DNA from 2 places in the Paenibacillus sp. ALJ109b genome. Region 1 is predicted to be linked to the other one. Evidence: riboswitches for the same ligand, from Rfam matches in the RefSeq annotation. Region 1 holds a riboswitch; the other holds the start of a gene.
What was found. A riboswitch is a leader RNA that binds a small molecule or an ion and turns the genes downstream of it on or off. The one in region 1 is predicted to bind cobalamin.
Positions count from the first base shown of each region.

Region 2: another riboswitch for cobalamin. It lies ahead of G3352_RS11595 (ABC transporter substrate-binding protein); the one in region 1 lies ahead of metE (5-methyltetrahydropteroyltriglutamate--homocysteine S-methyltransferase).

Region 1 is NZ_JAAIFP010000015.1:221,457-237,751, reverse strand. Features, by position in the region: gene G3352_RS17040 (glycoside hydrolase family 3 C-terminal domain-containing protein) at 1-246, shown strand, start outside; gene metE (5-methyltetrahydropteroyltriglutamate--homocysteine S-methyltransferase) at 349-2,688, opposite strand; cobalamin riboswitch at 2,909-3,106, opposite strand; gene nrdG (anaerobic ribonucleoside-triphosphate reductase activating protein) at 3,365-3,871, opposite strand; gene G3352_RS17025 (anaerobic ribonucleoside triphosphate reductase) at 3,868-5,829, opposite strand; gene G3352_RS17020 (hybrid sensor histidine kinase/response regulator) at 6,205-7,845, shown strand; gene G3352_RS17015 (LacI family DNA-binding transcriptional regulator) at 7,895-8,908, opposite strand; gene G3352_RS17010 (cellulase family glycosylhydrolase) at 9,211-10,857, shown strand; gene G3352_RS17005 (aldo/keto reductase family protein) at 11,062-12,000, shown strand; gene G3352_RS17000 (GGDEF domain-containing protein) at 12,132-13,259, opposite strand; gene G3352_RS16995 (Fur family transcriptional regulator) at 13,536-13,931, shown strand; gene G3352_RS16990 (winged helix-turn-helix transcriptional regulator) at 13,907-14,713, shown strand; gene G3352_RS16985 (catalase) at 15,028-16,295, shown strand, end outside.
Region 2 is NZ_JAAIFP010000008.1:410,240-415,379, reverse strand. Features, by position in the region: gene G3352_RS11600 (FecCD family ABC transporter permease) at 1-470, opposite strand, end outside; gene G3352_RS11595 (ABC transporter substrate-binding protein) at 467-1,471, opposite strand; cobalamin riboswitch at 1,906-2,053, opposite strand; gene G3352_RS11590 (histidine phosphatase family protein) at 2,195-2,842, opposite strand; gene cbiB (adenosylcobinamide-phosphate synthase CbiB) at 2,833-3,813, opposite strand; gene G3352_RS11580 (adenosylcobinamide amidohydrolase) at 3,858-4,676, opposite strand; gene cobD (threonine-phosphate decarboxylase CobD) at 4,657-5,140, opposite strand, start outside.

The DNA of each region.
Region 1 (16,295 bases):
GATGCAGATCTGGGCAGCAATGCAGCAGCGCTTGAAGCTCGTGTATCATCAGAGCAGGCAGATGCGGTATTGGAAGTTCGATTGGGCGCACCTGACGGTACACTGGCAGGACGCGTGGAACTGGCACAAGGCGAGGCCCAGCAGTGGTCCACGGTTAAGGCGGACCTGAAAGGCGTAACAGGTCAACAGGATGTATACCTTGTGTTGTCCGCAGGAGTACGTGTCAGCCATTTCGAGATTCATTAAGTCGGATAAAAAGACCTATCAAGATAAACAAATAGAATGATGGTAAATGAAAAAAGCCTCCGAAGGAATTCGGAGGCTTTTATTTGCAATCACAAGCTTCGTTTAGATTGAGGAATCAGCGGTTACTCGTTCTCTTGCTGTACGAGCAGCGTCCACCATGATGCTCAATGCATCTACAACTTCGGCTTTACCACGTGTTTTCAGTCCGCAGTCAGGGTTCACCCAGAACAGATCTGCTGGCAGCACTTGAAGTGCACGCTCAATCATATTCAACATCTCGTCCTTTCCTGGAACACGCGGACTGTGGATATCGTATACGCCGAGTCCGATGCCTTTGTCATACGTATTCTGCTCGAAGCTGCCTACCAGTTCCCCATGGCTACGGGATGTCTCGATCGAGATCACATCTGCATCCAGGTCGCTGATGGCTTCAATAATATCATCGAACTCGCAGTAGCACATATGGGTATGCACCTGCGTTGTTGGTTTTACGGTTGCAGTAGCTAAACGGAAGGATTCCACGGCCCATTGCAGGTACTCATCCCACTTGCTCCGTTTGAGTGGAAGTCCTTCACGCAGAGCTGGCTCATCGACCTGAATCATCTCAATGCCTGCTTGCTCCAGCGCTTCAACCTCGTCCCGAATGGCGCGAGCAATCTGGTAGGATACTTCACTGCGTGGAATATCCGAGCGGACAAAGGACCAGTTCAGGATCGTTACCGGACCTGTGAGCATGCCTTTCACCGGTTTGCTGGTCAGTGTCTGGGCATACGCCGTTTCTTTCACCGTCATCGGTTCATTGAACAGCACATCTCCGTAGATTACAGGTGGCTTCACGCAGCGTGAGCCGTAGGACTGTACCCAGCCATTTTTTGTGAAGGCAAATCCGGTCAGCTTCTCACCGAAAAACTCGACCATATCGGTACGTTCGAACTCACCGTGTACCAGCACATCCAGACCAATTTCCTCCTGGATGGTAATCCACTCCTGGATCTGTTCACGCACATAAGCGTCATATTGCTCCGCATTCCACTCCCCTTTACGGAAGAGTGCACGTGCTTTGCGCACATCAGCCGTTTGCGGGAAGCTGCCAATAGTTGTTGTTGGCAGCAGCGGGAGCGACCATTTTTGCTGCTGCAATTCGCGTCGCTCCTGGAATGACGCGTTACGAAGCAGCTGCTCATCAGCGTGCACCCCTGCAGGCGCACCACTCAGGCGTGTCCGTGATTCGGACTCGCTCAGCAGGCGCACCGCTTCGGTGCTTGCCTGGGCGCGGCGGCTGGCTTCAGCCAAAGCCGCTGCTTGGTCCGCCTGCTTCGCACCGCCGGACAACAACGTGCCGAGCGTCGCAATTTCCTCCAGCTTCTCGTCGGCAAAGGCCAGGGCATTGCGCAGTACCGGATCAAGCGCGCTCTCCTGAGCGGCAGTAACCGGTACATGCAACAGGCTGCAGGAAGGCTGAATGATCAACTTGCCTTCGGCTGCGAATTCAGCCACCTGTTCCAGCAGCTTCGCCGTCTCTGCGAGATCGGCGCGCCAGATGTTGCGCCCGTCGATGACACCGGCGCCCAACCATTTATCCTGCGGGAAGCCATGCTCCCGCAGGCTGGCGAGGTTGCCTTCATAGCCGTGGACCAGGTCCAGGCCGATTCCGGCAACAGGCAGAGCTGTCACGACCGGATAAGCTTCCACCGATTCGAAATACGTTTGAAGCAGCAGCTTCAACTCCGGTGCAGCTTGTGCCAAGGCAGCATACACCTGTTGCAGCAAGGCTTCATCTTCGAAAGAGACAGCCAGCGTTAGAGCAGGCTCGTCGATCTGTACCCACTGTACGCCTTCTGCTTGAAGCTCAGACAGAAGCTGGGCGTATACGGGAACGAGGCGTGTGACGATCTCTGCAAAGTGTTCCGAGTCATAGCCTTTGGCGAACCGTACATATGAGTACGGGCCGACGACAACCGGTTTACCTTCCAGCCCAAGCTCCTGCTTCGCTTCGCGATAGGCGGCAAGGGGTTTATTTTCAAGCAATGCAAATGCAGTATCATTATGAATCTCAGGTACGATGTAGTGATAGTTGGTGTTCAGCCACTTGGTCATCTCACAGGCCGTTGCCTGATCATTACCCCGGGCCATGGCGTAATAAGTAGATACGGATACCGGTCCGCCTGTATGGTTAAAGCGCTCAGGAACGACGCCAAACATCGCGGATACGTCAAGAATATGATCATAGTAGGAGAAGTCGCCCACAGGAATCAGATCGAGCTGCTGTGCCTGCTGTTTCTTCAGATCCTGCAACCGAAGCGTGGTCAGCTCCTGATAAAGCGTGGATTCATCGATTCGGCCAGCCCAGAAGGACTCCAGTGCTTTTTTCCATTCGCGCCCCGCACCGATGCGGGGATAACCGAGGTTGCCTGTCAGTACTTGTTGCTGTGATTGCGACATGTAAAATTCCTCCTCATTTATAATAGGTAAACTCATCAAGTTGAAGCTATTGTGGTGTGTTTCTTTTGAAGGCATCAAAAAAAGGCATTCCTTCCGATTCCATACCCCGAGAAACAGGCATCATGAATGACGACTGTGCACAAAGATAGAATGGGAAAGAACACCTGCTATAAGTAGTTGTAGCGGCTGCTCTAACACCTCCCTATCTTCCGTAGGTCATGCGATGCTGTCGAAACAGGCAGGTCTCCTGGCTTGCGGATCATGGCCATATGCATTCCTTCCCGGTGGTTGCACCAGTGGATTATATGCATAGACTCCCCGTATACAGTGGCGGGACCGCGACGGACTTACACCGTGCTTCCCTTTTAAGCCTGACCACGCATGTAGCGCGGTCGGCACCTGTTTCCGTGTGCAGAAATGTGCGTACACATCTCTGGCTATGAAATTGGCGACCAAGCATAGATGATAGATTGTATCATGATGCAATCGTCGTATACTTGCTCTTATGCTACCAATCATAGACGATAACCTACGGGCTTGCAACATATATTACTAATCCGATCGGAAATAAAATTTTGTTCTATTAATCCTTGATTTACTTGGTAGATTTGGCTCCTTAAAATGAAGCAAATTATCTCGCAAGATGTGCTTGATTCCCCTAAATAAAAAATCGTTACTATGCATCTAACTGCATGGTAACGATTGTCTGGCCAGCCATTGTTGCACCCACATTAACGATGCGCTGATTACGACTGCCGCGAAAAGGAAGAGACACATCACGCTCAGCTGCGATGTAAGGCCCATCGATAATGACGTCGCATAGCCGGGATAACTCCGCCCGTGACGGGTCTGTAATCAGTTCCTCATATACAAACCCCGTGTATGCCCATACAGTCAGATCAGGTCGAGCAGCCCGAAGCTGCCGAACCCAGGAGGCGCATTCTGCTGCAGAGAAAAAAGGATCACCTCCGCATAACGTTACCCCTTCCAGCAAGGGGTGTGAGGTCACTTCATGCAAAATCTGCTGCTGACCCTTCTCCGTAAATGGTTCGCCTGCACGGAAGCTCCATGAGCCGGGGCTGAAACAGCCCGGACAAGCGTGGCGGCATCCGCTGATGAACAACACGGCACGCAGGCCAGGCCCCTCGTTCACTGATTCCGGGATGTAACCATACAGATTCACCGGTGTTTCACCCGGTCTCTCACTTCGGCCTGCTTCGCCCCATTGAAGCGCACTTTATAGTCACCGGTCAGATATCCCGTAACCCGGCGCAGTCGCTGGAAATGTACATGGTCTTCATGAGCCTCACATCCGGGACATACATCTCCAATAACGCCCTCATAGCCACAGGACGGACAACGGTCAATCGGGTGATTAATGGAGAAATACCCAATGTCCTGGGCCAGCGCGTATTGAACGATTCGTTGGAAAGCGGCGGTATTGGCCCTTACATTCCCGTCGAGTTCGACATATGAGATCGCTCCGGCATTACATAGTGAGTGGAAGGGGGCTTCCAGTTCAATCTTGCGATAGGCAGGAAGCGTATGATAGACCGGAATGTGAAATGAATTGGTGTAGTATTCCCTGTCGTTGACCCCTGAGATGCTGCCGTATCGCTCACGATCGATCTTGGTGAATTTGCCGGATAGGCCCTCAGCGGGCGTAGCGAACAAGGTGATATTCAGGTTGTGCTGCTCACTCATCCGGTCACAGAATTCTCTCATCGTACGAATGATATTCAAGGCTTCTCGATGTACATGGAGGTCTTGTCCATGGTGACGGCCATATAGAGCGGTCATACATTCAGCAAGTCCGATAAAACCAAGGGATAACGTACCATGTTTCAACAGATCGGCCACCGGTTCATTTGGAGCCAATTGTTCACCGCCTTCCCATACTCCTTCCCGCATCATGAAGTCCGATGCTTTGGCAGGCTGGTTCATCTGAATTCGATACCGGTGCAGCAGACCATCCGTAGCATTGTGCATGACCGATTCCAGCGCCGTATAGAAGCCAGCCCGGTCAGCGATGGCTCTTGCTCCCTGGCAGATCCCATATCGAATGCCGAGCTTGACCAGATTGATGGTGTTAAAGGACAGATTCCCTTTACCGCTCTGACGATTGCGTCCGAAGCGATCAGCAAGTGTGCGTGTCCGGCATCCCATCGTCGCAATGATCGTATCGGGATCTTCCGGTTGATAATAGGGCAGGTTGAAGGAAGCATCCACATTGACAAAGTTCGGATACATGCGCCGTGAGGAACAGGTCACAGCAAGTCGGAATAAATCATAATTCGGATCTCCCTCAGATTGGTTAATTCCTTGCTTGCACTGGAAAATATGTTGTGGAAACACGGGAGTTTCTCCGTTACCCAGTCCCCGAATGGTCGCTTCCAGCAACGACCGGGACACGAGTCGACCTTCGGCTGAAATGCATAGTCCGTAGTTCAGCGAAGTGAACGGAATTTGTCCCCCAGCACGACTGCTCATGGTGTTCAGATTATGGATCAGGGATTCGGCAGCCTGTTCGGTCTCCAGTTCCGTTTCTTCATAGGCAAAGGCAAAGGCTCGAGGACACTTCTCCTTTGCTTCATCGCTATCCAGATGCAGTTGCTCATCCTCAATTGAGGCAATCTCCTCGAACAGCCGTTGTCCCTTCCGGTAATGCTTACGAAACGAACGCTTCACATAAGGTGCGAGATCCCAGTCGATTTTATTGGCGGATACACCGCCGTACTGGCTGTTCTGCTGGGATTGAAAAATAATAGCCACCAGTGCCATGGCAGACATGATCGTCTGTGGTGTACGAACCGAACCGTTGCCGGTATTGAATCCGGAGGCCAGCAGCCGGTCGAACGGAATAAAGATACAGTTGGTCGTTCCAAGGGCATACTGATCCAGATCGTGTACATACAGATCCCCGTTCTCCACAGCTAGAGCGAGCTCCTTAGGCAGCACATGACGCAGAGCATGCCACTTGGCGGTCTCCGAACCGAGCCTGCTCATCTTGCCGCTGAATGAGTCTCCGTTCAGATTGGCATTCTCCCTCAGCGTATCGGCGTCTTCAGCACCAATAATTCGTCTTCCCAGGTCAGATAGCTGATCGGATGCCGGTGGAGAGGCATACTCAAGCATGTTCATATCAGTTCCTCCTAAATAATGAAATTGAAATTGTATAGGGATAATGTTCATTCACTGAACACTACATGTAGAGTTTCTTTATCCATTTATAAACTATATATTGTTATTTAGGTGTGATAATGATCACATGGGAGAAGCTGGTCGACTGTCATGATTTATAGCCCTGAATGATAGAGGTTTTCAAAGCTTCAGGGTAAGCGTATAATTTCTATTTACCGTGCAAGTTCAGTTGACGATGCTTGAAAAAAAAGGATAGAAAACTTCATATATGAATAGTTTGTGACAGCTGTTTCGGAATATTGAACCCTCGTTAATCGATTGAATCATACTGTGGAATACGGGTTTGAAATGCAGCTAAGACAAGAGGGGTGAGTCATGGGAACGGTAAGCATTACAAGGGGCTTCTATGAAAATATACAGGAAGCCGCGTCCCATATTGTTGACGTATTAAGCGGAATCTTAAAGGTGAACACCATCTTCGTTGCCACGAATGATGGCGTGACCAATGTTATTATCGAGGCTTTTAACCGCGAGGAAGAGTTGATCGCCAAAGGTAGTGAACTTCCATTTGAAGCTTCATATTGCAGCCTGGTATTAAGAGATAAGGGCAGCAGTCTGATCATCACGGATACATGTGAACATCCTCTTACGAAATCAATGGACGTAACAAGCGGACTGGGAAATCGTTTCTTTGTAGGGATTCCCATTATGCGGAGGTCCGGGGAAACGTTCGGTACGATCTGTCTGATGGATGATCCTGATTATGTGATCAGTGAAACGGATATGAAAACACTGCAGGCCATGGCCGTTTTTCTCGGGTATGTGGTGGATCTGGAAGATACGCTTCAAGTTCAGGAACAGAAGCTGAATGATTCGGAGCAATTACAAGAGCAATTGCAGGCAGAGAAGGAACGTGCGGAGTCTGAGGCGATGACCAAGACGCAGATGCTGTCGCTGATGAGCCACGAGATTCGTAATCCCCTGAACGGCATTCTGGGATTAACCGACCTGATGCGTACACCGGATATGTCGGACGAGCAGACAGAATATGTGAATATGATTGAAACCAGCGGTAATATTCTGCTTTCCCTGTTGAATAACATGATGAGTTTTAATAACGTCAATGATGCAGGCAAAACGGTCGTACATGATGATCCATTTGATCTGGTAGCGACGATTGAAAATACCGTTTATCTCTATGCGGGACTGGCGCTGAGCAAGAACATTGAGCTGGGATTGAACCTTGATCTGAATGTGTCCCAGGTTTTTGTCGGGGATGAAATCAAGATCGGGCAACTATTGGCCCATGTCATTCAGTATGCTCTAGATTCAACACGGACAGGTTCGGTATTGATTACAGCAACCGTAGATGGTGGAGATGCAGAGGATGAGGGTATCCTTCAACTCCAAGTGAAATACACCGGACGCATGTTGTCTTCGGACAATAAGCTTAGATCAATTAACAATCTGGACGGAAATATAAGTACACAGAAGCTGGTTGGAACCAATCTCGGACTGGCGGTCAGCCAAAACCTCGCCATCCTTATGAACGGCCGTATTCAGGTGCATGGCATGGGAGACAAGGAGACAGAATTCGAGATCTGCCTGCCGCTCCGCAGACATTGGGAACTGCCTCAGCTTGCCAATATTCAGCATCGACTTAAGGGCAAAAAGGTGCTGCTTGCCAAGGACCCTGACATTCTGCAAGGGGCCTCTTCCCTGATGCGCAGATGGGAGATGGATGTGCATATGACCTCGGTTACGACCGAAGCGTACGACTGGATTCAGGAGGGCTTTAAGCCGGATGTGGCCGTTGTGGATATGGGATTGCTGGAGGGCGGTGCTGTGGATTTTGTACACAAGTTGAAGCGCCTGGTTACAGATTCCCCGGTCATAGTGCTGATTCCGTATGGCATGCATATCGATCCGCATGAAGCAGAAGTCTTCGATGCGGTCCTGACCAAGCCGGTGAAGCAGGCTGATTTGTTGAATGCGTTAAGCATCATTGTGCATTAAGAACATGAGAAAATAAAATTAAACTAGGCGCACCTGTCACGGGTGCGCTTTATATTGTTATTTTAAAGGAAGAGGAACCTCGAACAAGCAGCTCCGAGTCGACTTTAAATACACGTTTATCCTGAAATTCATTCGTATTCATCGTATCAATCATCTTCTCCATAAGAATGGCCCCCATCGTATACTTGGGTTGGTTCACCGAACTTAGCGTAGGATGGATGTATTTGCTGATTCGATTGTTATCTACACCTACGATAGCCAATTGCTCGGGAATGCGTATTCCGTATTCCGTACATGCTTTGTATACACCTAGCGCCATCTCATCATTTGCCGCATATACAGCGGAGAAGGACAGGCCTTTGTTAAACAATCTTTTGATGGCCTCGTACCCACCTTCCTCATTGAAGTTCCCATTCTCGATCAGTTCGGGACGGAACGGAATCTGATGATTGCGCAGGGCCTTCAAGTAGCCTTCTAGCCTTTCATAGCTGTCGATTGCTTCAGGATAACCGTTTAAGAAAACGATATTCCGATGTCCGGCCTCAACGAGATGCTGAACAACTTCCTGGGAAAATTTCACGTTGTCTGTATATATGCACGGGATCTGATCATGTTCAATGTATTTGCCAACGATGCCAATGCGATACCCCTTATCTGCAAGGTGGAATAATTCCTCATCCGCCAGCATGGGCGTGATAATGATGACACCGTCAATGGTCCGATCCAGCAGCAAATTGAGATAATCGACTTCTCGCTCTTTCAGGTTATGAGCATCACATATAATGACCTTGTAATGGCGGGCGTAGGCGATGTTCTCAATGCCTTTAATAATTTCGGCATAATAGGAGTTGTTAATATCCGGAACGATGACGCCAATCGTCATCGTTCGCTGTGAACGAAGATTCTTGGCTGCTGCGTTGGGGTGATATCCCAGTTGCTCGATGGCGCGCATCACCTTATCTTTGGTCTTGGTGCTTACTTTGCTGTGCTGATTAATGACCCGCGATACAGTTGCCGGGGACACACCTGCAATGGCAGCTACATCAATGATTTTGACATCCATATTCTTCACAACTCCAAATAAGTGATTGACAATTAATTCAAATTCATTATAATTCCAATTGAAAACGATTACAAGTTATAACCGTTTGAAACAATAATTGGGGATAGTGGAGAGATAAAGGGTTTAATATTCGATAAAATGTAATCGATTTCACCACCCCTTCACTTGTGATAAATAGCGGACATCCATGGATCGTACCCCCGTATACCCGCTGTTTATATAGCATTATCGTTACCCGTCGTGAGTGCTGCATCCTGGTTCAGTCATACCTCAAGATATGACCATTTAAGGGAGGCGTCAACATGTTGAAGAAGAGCACTATCATGCTGTTGTGCAGCTGTCTGCTGCTGGGCCTGCTGGCTTCGGCCGTAGGTTCACCGAAGGCAAGTGCGGCTTTTGGATCAGGGGATTTCCTGAAGGCTAACGGGACGGTTGTCCGCAATAATTCGGGTACAGGCAATGTGGTGAATCTGCGTGGAACAAATTTGGGTGGCTGGCTGCTGCAGGAAGAATGGATGACGCCCTCTGGAGCAGTAGATGAGTACACGCTGCGTCGCACGTTGACGAATCGTTTTGGGGAATCGGGTGCACAGAGTCTGATCAATGGATATCAGGACACCTGGATTCAGGCTGGTGATCTGGATAACATCAAGTACTGGGGCATGAACGTTGTGCGTGTGCCGATCTATTGGGAGGATTTTATGAACACCAGCGGTGTCATGAAGCCTGATTCGGTTACGTTCCGCAAACTGGATTGGCTGATTGATGAAGCGGGCAAACGGAACCTGTATGTCATTCTCGATCTGCACGGTGCACCGGGAGCAGCTTGTCCATGGCATTCCTGCGGTCAGGAGAATTCCAACCAACTGTGGACCAATTCTACATACCAGAACTGGACTATTCAGATCTGGGAACGGATGGCAACACGTTACAAAGGCAATCCAACCGTTGCTGCGTACGACTTGCTCAATGAACCTCTTGTGACCATGGGAACGGGTGAAAATGCTGCTCAAATCAAGCAAAAGATGGATTTCTATGACCGGATGTACAAAGCTGTCCGTGCCAAGGATGCCGATCACATGATCATCATCGCGGCATTCTTCGACTGGTGGGCAGCTTCACCACCAACGACTTATGGCTGGACGAATGTGATGTATCAGACGCACCATTATCAATTCACGGACTATAACAACTGGGATTTGACCAATTCGGAGATGGATCGCTGGCTGAAGGATATGGCGTCCTATCAGAAGAATTGGAATGTTCCGGTTTTAGCGGGCGAGTTCTCTTTTGGCCAGGATGATCTGACCGAGAAGTGGCTGTCCGGACTGAATGCACTGAATGCTTCTTGGACGAACTGGAGTTATAAGGTCAAAGGGGGCGGAACTTGGGGTTATTACAATAACAACAATAACCCGGCACCGAACCTGAATACCGACAGTGCAGCAACGATTGCTTCCAAATGGAGCAAGTTCACAACGGCGAACTTTGCCTCTAATACTTCGTTCCAGAATGTGGTCAAGAAACATACGGGAACGGCTCCTTTTACAGAAACATGGTCCAGCCTGAAAGCCAACGCTAATGGCACTTTTGTCAGCGCAGAGAATGGCGGTGCAGATGCGCTGATAGCCAATCGGGATACTGCCGGACATTGGGAAAGGTTCAAAATCATCCAGAATTCGGATGGGACGGTATCCTTCCTGTCGATGAGCAATATTAAATATGTGCAAGCCGATCTGAATAATGGCGGGCGTTTGATCGCCTCGGCCACATACCCATCCACATGGGAGAAGTTTACCCGAGAAGATCTGGGCGGAGGATTGGTTGCCTTCAAATCCGTGGCGAACGGTAAATATGTCAGTTCGGATCTGAATAACGGAGGCGTGCTGTATGCCAATCGTAACGCTGTGGGCGGAGCATGGGAACAATTTATCGTAACAGCTAACTAAAATGAGCTAGTGCCCATTCATTAAAATGTGGTGGCTGGGTAATATTTGACGCGTATCGAGGCTCCGCTCTTTTAGCGGAGCTTTTCATATTCATCCCTATCTATTTCCCAAATTCTTCTCCAAAGCCCTTTTAATCCGAGCCGAATACGATACAATAGAAAGGGAACTTCATCATTAATCAGTTTAGAGGAGGATGTGCATTCAATGGAATACCGTAGATTAGGTGGAAGCGGACTGAAAGTAAGCGAGATTAGCCTGGGTAGCTGGCTGACATACGGAGGATATGTGGAACGTGAAAACGCGGTGAAATCAATTGAAGCCGCATTCGATGAAGGCATCAACTTTTTCGATACAGCCAATGTGTACGAGCGGGGTGCAGCAGAAGAACTGCTGGGGCAGACGTTGAAAGCGTATTCCCGCGATTCCTATGTCCTTGCAACCAAGGTATTTGGTAAAATGGGTGACGGTCCAAATGACCAAGGGTTATCCCGTAAACATATTAAGGAACAATGCGAAGCCAGCTTGCAACGGCTGGGTGTTGATTATGTAGACATATATTATTGCCATCGCTATCATACCGAAACACCAATTGAAGAGACACTGCGAGCACTGGACGATCTGGTGCGTCAAGGCAAGGTGCTCTACGTAGGTGTTAGTCAATGGACCGCGGCACAGATGGAAGCTGCATTGGGTACTGCTGACCGCCTGTTGCTGGATCATATCGTGGTAAACCAGCCAGTGTACAACATGTTTGACCGTTACATCGAAAGTGAAATCATCCCGTTGGGCGAGCGCAAAGGTATTGGACAAGTTGTCTACTCCCCACTGGCACAAGGATTGTTGACCGGGAAATACACTTCGGTGTCCGATATTCCCGAGAACAGCCGGGCAGCGAAGCTGGGATGGGATGAAGGGAAGATTAACGCTGATCGGATCGGCAAGGTTCGCCAGTTAATTGAAGTGGCGGACAAGCTGGACTTGAAGGTCGGCCAATTGGCTCTGGCGTGGATTCTGCGCCAGAATAACGTGTCCAGTGCGCTTGTAGGAGCAAGCCGCCCTGAACAGGTGAAAGAGAACGCAGCCGCTTCCGGTGTGAAGCTGGATGCTGCTATCGTTGAAGAAATCGAACAAATTTTAGCTTAAGGCAAACTCAACTCCACAGGTTGTTCTTGTATCCGTAAGCGAGTTGATTCGAAGGATGCAAAATGGTGAGATAAGAAAGGGATGTCTCGGCTAGCCTGTAGGCTATGGGGACATCCCTTTTGAGTGTGAGATTAGAATGAGTTTTGGCCGCTGGGGAGCGACCTGGAACGCAACGGAATGGCACATACCCGGTTCCGGCCCGTATTTTTGGCTTCATATAATGCACGGTCTGCCTGTTCAAAGAAATCGTTATCATCCCGGTCGTCACAGTGATCTGGAAAAACAGCGACCCCGATAGAGATAGTCAGCCGGATCGTATTGCCATCAGGCAGCGCGAAATGGTACTTCTCGACCGATTGTCTGATGGACTCGGCAATGGCCATGGCTTGGTGATGACCACAATCGAGCAATAGTATAGCGAATTCCTCGCCTCCGTTCCGAGAGACGATATCTGCTGAGCGGGCATGCTCAATGAGCAATTGTCCGAGTTGTTTTAGAACCGCATCACCTGAAGTATGACCGAAAGTGTCATTTACTTTTTTGAACCGATCAATGTCGATGACCAACAGCGATAGTTTTTGCTTGTACTCACGTGCCCGTTCTAGTTCAAACTCAAGTGATTTCTCAAATTGTCTGCGATTACTGAGGTTGGTAAGGTGATCGGTGGTCGCTTTGCGTTCGAGCAGGAACAACATTTCATTCGATTTATTAATGAATTCTGCGATGAAATAAATAAAGATTCCACCGACAAAAGCAATGGTCATCTGTAAAGGATATACTTTCAATAATGAGTTCATGCTGGTTGTATTCAGCATCAGGATCACAAAGATCAGCGTCATACCCAGCAGGTTCATAGTAATAATTTTGGTTAATCGGGACCAAGGAGCATAGGCGAAATATACACCGGACAGTCCGATGATCGTCATGACGAATGCTGCATCGATGGCAGCGGATGACATTCCAAATATGACAATACGCAGGATGGAAATGACAAGTCCCGAGATGACCGAAGCCAGTCCTCCTAAATATACGGCTGCTGTGACAATGGCCAAATGACGTAAATCTACAATGGTAGTTTCATTTAAAGGAAAGGAATAGTTCATCAGTACCGTTCCATAGATCCCGAACAGCAGACCACCGATCATCTGAACACGCATCGAGGGAAAGGGCACGCGGATACGATAGAATTTGGCTATGATTCCGGACACATACATGAACGTGATCATGACACAGAGATTGACGAAAAACGTGCTTAACAACAAGCATCCCTCCTTTAGCGCACATTACTATATTTTAGCTGAAAAGCAGTATAGTAGCGAACCATATTATCCCAAGTAGCGGTAACGGCTACGTAGAAGATGGTTTGGATATTACTATTCATGAATAAAATAGTCGGATATTGACTTCATTATACAATGAGATTTATACTTAATCTAAATCAAAATTGATTTTGATGTTTCAGGGAATCATAGCAATCAGTAGATTGCTGTGTCATCTTATATACTATTGAATGGGTTAATAAAGGAGAATTGCTGGTGAGAACTCTAAATCTGACGATACAGCGTCAAGCCGTTTACGATGTAGTCCGTCATTCCGAAGACCATCCAACGGCAGCAGAAGTGATGAACCGTCTGGTGGAGCAAGGTTATAATTTGGCTTATGGTACGGTATATAATTCACTCCGATATTTAACAGATAAAGAATTGATTCGGGAGCTCAAGTTGGGCGAAACGGCCAGTCGTTATGATGCCCGCATGGACGAACATCAACATATTATGTGTGAAGTATGCGGCAAGGTAGATGAAGTCATGACGGAAGTTCCTCCGCAATGGATGAAGCAAGTCGCGGAGGAAACCGGGTATGCGATTGATCACGCTCATGTGGTCTTTGGAGGTGTCTGCGCGGAATGCAGAAACAAACGGGTCAAGTAAAAATCAACCTGTCCGGTCGTCGTTTGCCGCTCCGGGTCAAGCCTGCCCTTGCGGATTCAACCCCCCTTGTGGATAATTGTCCGGTTACGAGACGGGTCATTCTGATTAGTCCGATGCCCGGGCAAGTTCATGAACTGGTTAAGGCACTTACGGATAGCTGTTTCGATGTGCTGGTGTTCCACCGCTGGGAGCCTGATTTGCATGAACGGCTTGTATTTGATCTGTTGATCTATGACCTGTCTGTTGCTGGAACCATTGATGCTTTTGCGGGAATCAGCAGCCGATTGAATCGTGAAGCGGAGCATGCAACACCATGTCTGTATCTGGTCGGGGAGAAGATGATTGGCAGTGCCAGTGGCCCGATGCTTCAAGAGGAATTACTGGTCTGGCCGGCTCGTCCGCAGGAAGCGTTGTATCGTGTGCAACGCATGATCGGCAATAGTCCTGCAGCACCGAAACGAGGATTTCTTCCTCAGGAAGGCCAACGTATTGCCTTCAAGGATCTTTGGCTGGATCGTGAGCGGATGAGCGTGCATCGCAATAATGACCGCATTCATTTGACCAAGACAGAGTATGATCTGCTGCTGAAGCTGATTGATGCCAAAGGTGCAGTGATTTCCCGTGAGGAGATGCTCAGCGATATTTGGGAGACTGATTTTACGGGTGGAAGCAATGTGGTGGATGTTCATATCAAAAGCTTGCGTAAAAAACTTGGCGATAACGCGGCTTCGCCTCAATATATAGTAACGGTAAGAGGAGTGGGCTACCGCCTAGCGGATTAGTCCGCTTTTTTTTGTGCACACAAAATGCTGTTCATGTCACTCGTATGCGGATATATCCACTAGATATAGTAGATCAAGCCAATCGGAATGGCTCAATGCTCATCTCACTCCAAGTTGATGTTCATATTTCATTCATGAAATGAGCAAGAAACTCATCTTAACCTCATACGAACCTCATGCAAGGGGTGAGTGGGACATGTTAGAATCAATTTAAAAGTTAGATCAAGTCTAAATGTATATTTAAACCGATGGCGAATATGATTTTAATAGAGTATATACAGCAGGCATGAGACCAACATGAGGAGGATAACGATATGACAGAACGCATGACAACCAATCAGGGCGCACCCGTAGGTGACAACCAAAACTCCCGTACCGCAGGAAGAAGAGGCCCCACATTACTTGAGGATTATCATCTGCTTGAGAAGATCGCACACTTTGACCGTGAGCGTATTCCGGAACGGGTCGTTCATGCGAGAGGTGCTGGTGCACATGGCGTGTTTACGCTGGAGAAGAGCATGAAGGCTTATACGACAGCCGATTTCTTACAAGACCCGGGAACAGAGACGGATGTACTGGTGCGGTTCTCGACTGTAATTCACGGTACGGGTTCGCCGGAGACAGCGCGTGATCCACGTGGATTTGCCGTGAAGTTCTACACCCGTGAAGGGAACTACGATATTGTGGGTAACCACTTACCCGTCTTTTTCATCCGTGATGCCATGAAGTTCCCGGATATGGTTCATTCCCTGAAGCCTGCGCCGGATACGAATATCCAGGACCCTGCACGCTACTGGGACTTCATGACACTATCACCCGAGTCGACTCATATGATGACCTGGTTGTTCTCCGATCTGGGTACGCCAGCAAGTTACCGTGAAATGGATGGATTCGGCGTACACGCCTTCAAATGGATTAATGCTCAAGGGCAAGTCCATTATGTGAAATACAAGTGGGAATCGGCTCAAGGCGTACGAGGCTTCTCACGTCAAGAGGCAGCTGAGGTGCAAGGACAGGATTTTAACCATGCCACCCGGGATTTACACGATCATATCAAAAACGGGCAATACCCGCAGTGGAAGCTGCAGGTACAGTTGCTTAAGCCGGAGCAGATGGATGATTTCGCCTTCGATCCGCTCGACCCAACCAAGACTTGGCCGGAAGATGTACTACCGTTCCAGACAATCGGAACCATGACATTGAACCGAAATCCACAAAACTTCTTCGCAGAAGTAGAGCAAGCAGCCTTTTCACCAAGCGCTTTGGTGCCTGGAATCGAGCCTTCCGAAGATAAATTGCTGCAAGGCCGCCTGTTCTCCTATCCGGATACACAGCGCCACCGGCTCGGACCAAACTATTTGCAGATTCCGGTGAACTGCCCTTATGCTCCGGTTCGCAATCATCAGCGTGATGGATTGATGAATGTGAATCAGGACCCGTCCCCGGTAAACTATGAACCGAACAGCTCGGGCAACAGCCCGGAGGAAGCACCTGAATATCGTGACAGTCAAGCTCCGTTACAGGGTCATGTTACGCGTGAGAAAATTGAGAAGACCGATAACTATACGCAGTCAGGGGAGCT
Region 2 (5,140 bases), on a different contig from region 1:
GTCGGTATTTTGCGTCCCTCACGAGCGAGGGCCAGCACAAACCACAATGTTATTACTCCCGTCAGAAACGCGACCAGTGGCAGAGTCCAGATCCCAATCAGTGCATACTGCAATCCGAAAAAAATCAGAAAAGCCGCACCTACCGATGCACCGGACGATACGCCCAGGGTAAACGGATCAGCCAGAGGGTTACGAAGAACCCCCTGGAATCCAGTTCCGGCAATCGCCAGCGATGCACCTACAAGCACGGCAAGCAGTACACGTGGGAATCTGACCTTCCATATAATCTGTTCTGCTGCTGTATTCCAGTCAGGAACAATCCAGTCGCCCAGCCAGGGAATGCGATGAAGCAAGATGCCCGCAATGTCCCGGACAGGCAGGGCAACCGAACCGATGCCCGTGCAGATGAGCACGGTTAACACAAGCAGCACAATTCCGGCCGTTCCGTACACTGCCAGCTTTTTACTCATTTGAACAGATCAGGGTAGATCGCTTTGGCTACTTCTTTCAGACCTTGGGTTACCCGTGGTCCCGGACGGCTCAACAGGTTGGCATCCAGACCGATGACTGCATCGTTTTTCACAGCCGTGATTTGATCCCATCCACTACGTGCTTTGATAATTTGATCCAATGTTTTGGAATTTTCGTCAATAACATCGTTCGCAAACAGAATGACGTCCGGATTGGAAGCAATAATGTTCTCTTCATTAATCTGGTTCCAGCCAGTCAAGTCGGAAGCTACGTTGTTTCCTCCGGCAAGTGTGATCAATTCATCCATGAATTCGCCTTTACCCACAGTCCAACCTGGGGAGAACTCAACATATACTTTTTTCTTCTCTTCTGGTTTAACTGCCTTCACAGCTTCAGTTACATCAGCCACATCCTGTTTCATTTGGGTGATGATCTCCTGTGCTTTTTCCTGATGATCCGTGATTTTACCAAATGTTTCAATGTTGTTCATCACATCATCCACTGATTTAGGATCTGTTTTGAAAATGGTAATGCCCAGATCGCGCAGTTTCTTCACCGACTCTTCGCTCATCGAGATACCTGTAAATACGATATCTGCTTCAGCCGCAATGATCGACTCTTCATTAGGCTTTGTTATGCCGCCCATTTTTGGTTTCTTTGTTGCTGCTTCCGGATAATCGTCATAGTCGGATACCCCTACGATCTGCTCGTCCAATCCGAGTGCGAACAGGGATTCCGTTTCAGCTGGAGATACAGATACGATTTTGGCTGGTGCTTTATCAAAGGTAAATGATTCACCCGTAGCATCTGTAACCGTGAGTGGGTATTGTGTTTTGAGATCTGTCTGCGCCTGTTCCTGGGATTGCTCCTGTGCAGGTTGCGAGGTTCCTGTACCCTCGTTCGTTGTTGTTGTACCACATCCGGCCAACGTCAGTGCCAGCATCGCTGCGCTTAGCAGTGACGCTACGCCTTTCCATGTCTTGAAATTCATTGTGTTCATTCTCCCCTTCTCTATCCATTCTAGTGAGTAGTGCTCCTGTCCCAATTCCGCTTGAATTTGTGTTCCTATATAAGTTGATCCAATAAAACTTTACACTAGGCCACTACGATTGCAGTACCATCTTCCGATCGCTGTTATCCCCAGATTTTTTTGATCCCCTTTTTGAAAAGGGGAAAATCCGGTGATAAGCATATGCTTCCGATGCAGCTTTCTTTCAGAAAGCTTTTAGGCGAACGCATACGCTTCTTCAGATTGGTTCTGCACTCTTCGTTCTCGTGTAATATTCGGTTCATCTTATATGAAAAAATAAAATCCCCAATCCTTGGGTCAGGATCAGGGATGACGTCTCGCATGTGGCGATCTGTGCATGGTCAGCTTGGCGCTGTATATGCAAAGAGAACTGCCCGAAACGCTGTCCTTTCCTCGAAGGAACACCGGTTTATACGTCCAGGGCAGGTAACCTGACTTACAGGAATTCATCCTGATTTACAGTGGCGGGACCGTGCCGGATTTACACCGGCTTCCCTATTTCACCCGTTTGCCGTTCATGGCCTCATATGAACCCATGAAACATTGCTACGGGACCCATGGTCGCTAATATTGTTTAACCATTCAAGTGAGCATTCCTTGGTAGAGCTTGTTGAGCCTCCATCCGATGATGCACTTGCTAAGTCACACTTCTGTTGTGATTATAGGTTATATTGTACATCCTTACAACCCGATTTACGGAAAAGTCAATCTGGTTCCAACCCAGCTGTCCCCATCGCCATCCAGCCGGATCTTTATCGCTTGTCCTGGTACCACCTGCGTATCCCAGAAATCTTGATTCGGAATGAGACGTGACACCATATAACGAATAACACCACCATGCGTAATCACGGCTACTTTTGGCACATTTATGCTGCGAGAGTGAAGTATTGGTGAAAAGGACATCAGACTCTCTTTCATAAATGAATCAATCCGCGCAGCAAATGCTGTCCAAGGCTCGCCACTCGGTGGCGTTACCTCCTGGGGCGCATCGATCCAGTCTCGGTACTTTGGATTGTCCTTAAGCTGATCGTAGGTCAACCCCTCCCACTGACCAAAGTCAATCTCCCTTAGTCGGGGATCAAGCTTGGCCTGTCCTGTTTGGGGTGATGCAATGTGTGCAAGTGTCTGCTGACAACGCAGCAGATCACTGCAATATAGGGCGTCGCATGTGATATTGCTGAATTGCTCACGCAGCGAAGATAGCTCCTGCTCTGCTTCAGGCAACAGTCCGATGTCGGAATGCCCAAGATACCTTTTTTCCAAGTTCCACGCCGTTGTACCATGACGTATCAAAATAAGCTCACGACTTTGCATGCCACTAGGTCCAGCTTCTATCTCCATAACAGTGCACCTCCAGCAGACCATATCCCTAAGGTGACCAACCAACATACTAAAACAAAAGAACCTGCCGACCAGAACATAAGCCGTGTTGTTCGTACAATATCTTCTGCTTCCATCCGTCTTGACGGCTCGCCCATATATGCGCGAAATGAAGCTACTCCGTGATATACGTTATGCCCGCCAAGTCTTATGCCCAGCGCTCCGGCCACCGCCGACTCGGGGAAACCGCTATTTGGGCTTGGGTGAAGTCGTGCATCCCGGGACACCATGCGTGCAGCCCCTCTGGCATCCAGCTTCATGAACCAAGCTCCCATAATCAACAGCAAAGCGGTAAGCCGCGCGGGAATCCAATTGGCCCAATCATCCAGACGGGCAGACGCCCAACCGAGATGCAGATATTTTTCATTTTTATAACCTACCATGGAATCCAGTGTATTCACCGCCCGATAGGCCATGGCAAGTGGTGCACCACCAATCAGGGCATAGAACAGTGGAGAGACGATAGCATCCACGATATTCTCCGCCACAGTCTCCACCGTTCCCCGCACAATCTCCGGTTCATCCAGATGAGCCGTATCACGCCCTACTATCATACCAAGTGAACGTCTCGCCGCAGGCCAGTCCTGTTGACTCAGATGGTGGTAAACTTCCATACCTGCATCCTTCAAACCTTTCGAGGCAATGGTTGTTGCTATTAGCACCACTTCTGCCACAACCGCAACAGCGGGATGAATAAGACCCAGCACATAGATTAATCCCCAAGTCAGTGCAAAAGAACCGCCTGCAATCAAAATAGGAAATAAAACGCCAGCTCTTTTGAGTGCACGGTTTGAGTGCACCCGCGTCCTTATCGCTCGCTCCAGTGCAGAGATAGCCTTTCCCATGCCAATCACCGGATGGGGAATCCAGCGCGGATCACCGATGCAACGATCCAATATGTATGCTCCTATAATAACCCAGGCTCCAGCCATTCCCGTCCAGATCGGCCAGGAAGCCCATTGATGCAGCAGAGATGTCATTGCTTGTAATTCCTCTCTTTCCACTCCTGCGCAGCTTGCAGGCTTTCCGTTATCGTGTCATACACCAGCCTGCCGATTGCTGCACCCATGACCGTAGCCGTCCCGGCGTAACTGATGAGCGGTTTATTTACTCCAGCCTGGCTTACCGCGAGTACGATGGCATCCGTTGTTGTTCCGGTTGCGGTTAGACCATTCTCTGGATCCGCCACACCGAAATCAGCTAACGCAGCGGCCTTCGCCTCTACCGCAGTCTGAATGGCATTCACCATCGCTCCGGCAGTCATACGCCCATTCATCCACAACATGATATTGATCGTACCGGGAGTATAGGTCGAAGCCAAAACCTTCCCAATTTTCTGGGGCACCGTCCCATTGCTCATCTCATTCCCCGCAGCATCGAACACGGTTCTTGCAGAACCTGCCCGTGCAGCATTGGATACCCCTGCTGTAGTGCAGCAAAGTAATCCGAACTCATCGCTTTCATATTCCTGGATCGCTGTGTGCTCCAATCGAACCGCAGTCAGAAGACCGGCACATTGATCCCGCTGCTCCTGCCATTCACTCAACAGATCAGCAATATCACGAGGTGGATCGTCACAGCGATAATGTCTGTCGACATAGATGTTGAAGATACGATCCAGTTCAATCATGCCGCCCCCATACACGGCACTGGAAAGTGCTGTTACAGCAGAAGGACTGAACGCTTTAATATGCCGCTCATGTGCGGAGACGTATAATCCCGGCCATACAGAAGATCTGTATTCATTTTGGTCCTTTTGTACATGGGAGTAGTAATTATAGAATGGCAGTGCCATCGCTTTGTCCCCCTGCCTCTAATCCGGTTGTCGGATTAGGCGTAATAACATTTCCCATTGTTTCCAGTAAACGTCCGTTAGCCTCCGCGTCCTTGACCGCAAATCGTACATGTCGTTCCCCAAGTCCTGGATACATCGCGCAGCTTCGGATCAGTATTCCCCGTTCACCGAGAGCAGCCTGCATGGATGTCGCTGTCCACGGCTTTGGAAGAGCTGCCAATATAAAGTTGGCTTCCCCTCGTGTCACCTTACATCCCAAAGCTTCCAGACCTTCCGTTAATCTCTTTCGCTCGTGTGACACCAGTGCCAATGTCTCCTGTTCAAAATTGCCCCCACTGCGCAGACAGGCTTCTCCTGCAATCAGTGCAAGCCCATTCACGCTCCAGGTGACCTGTTTCTCTGTCATGGCACGAATCAGTTCGGGACGACCCATCGCATAACCCAGACGCAGGCCTGGAATCGCA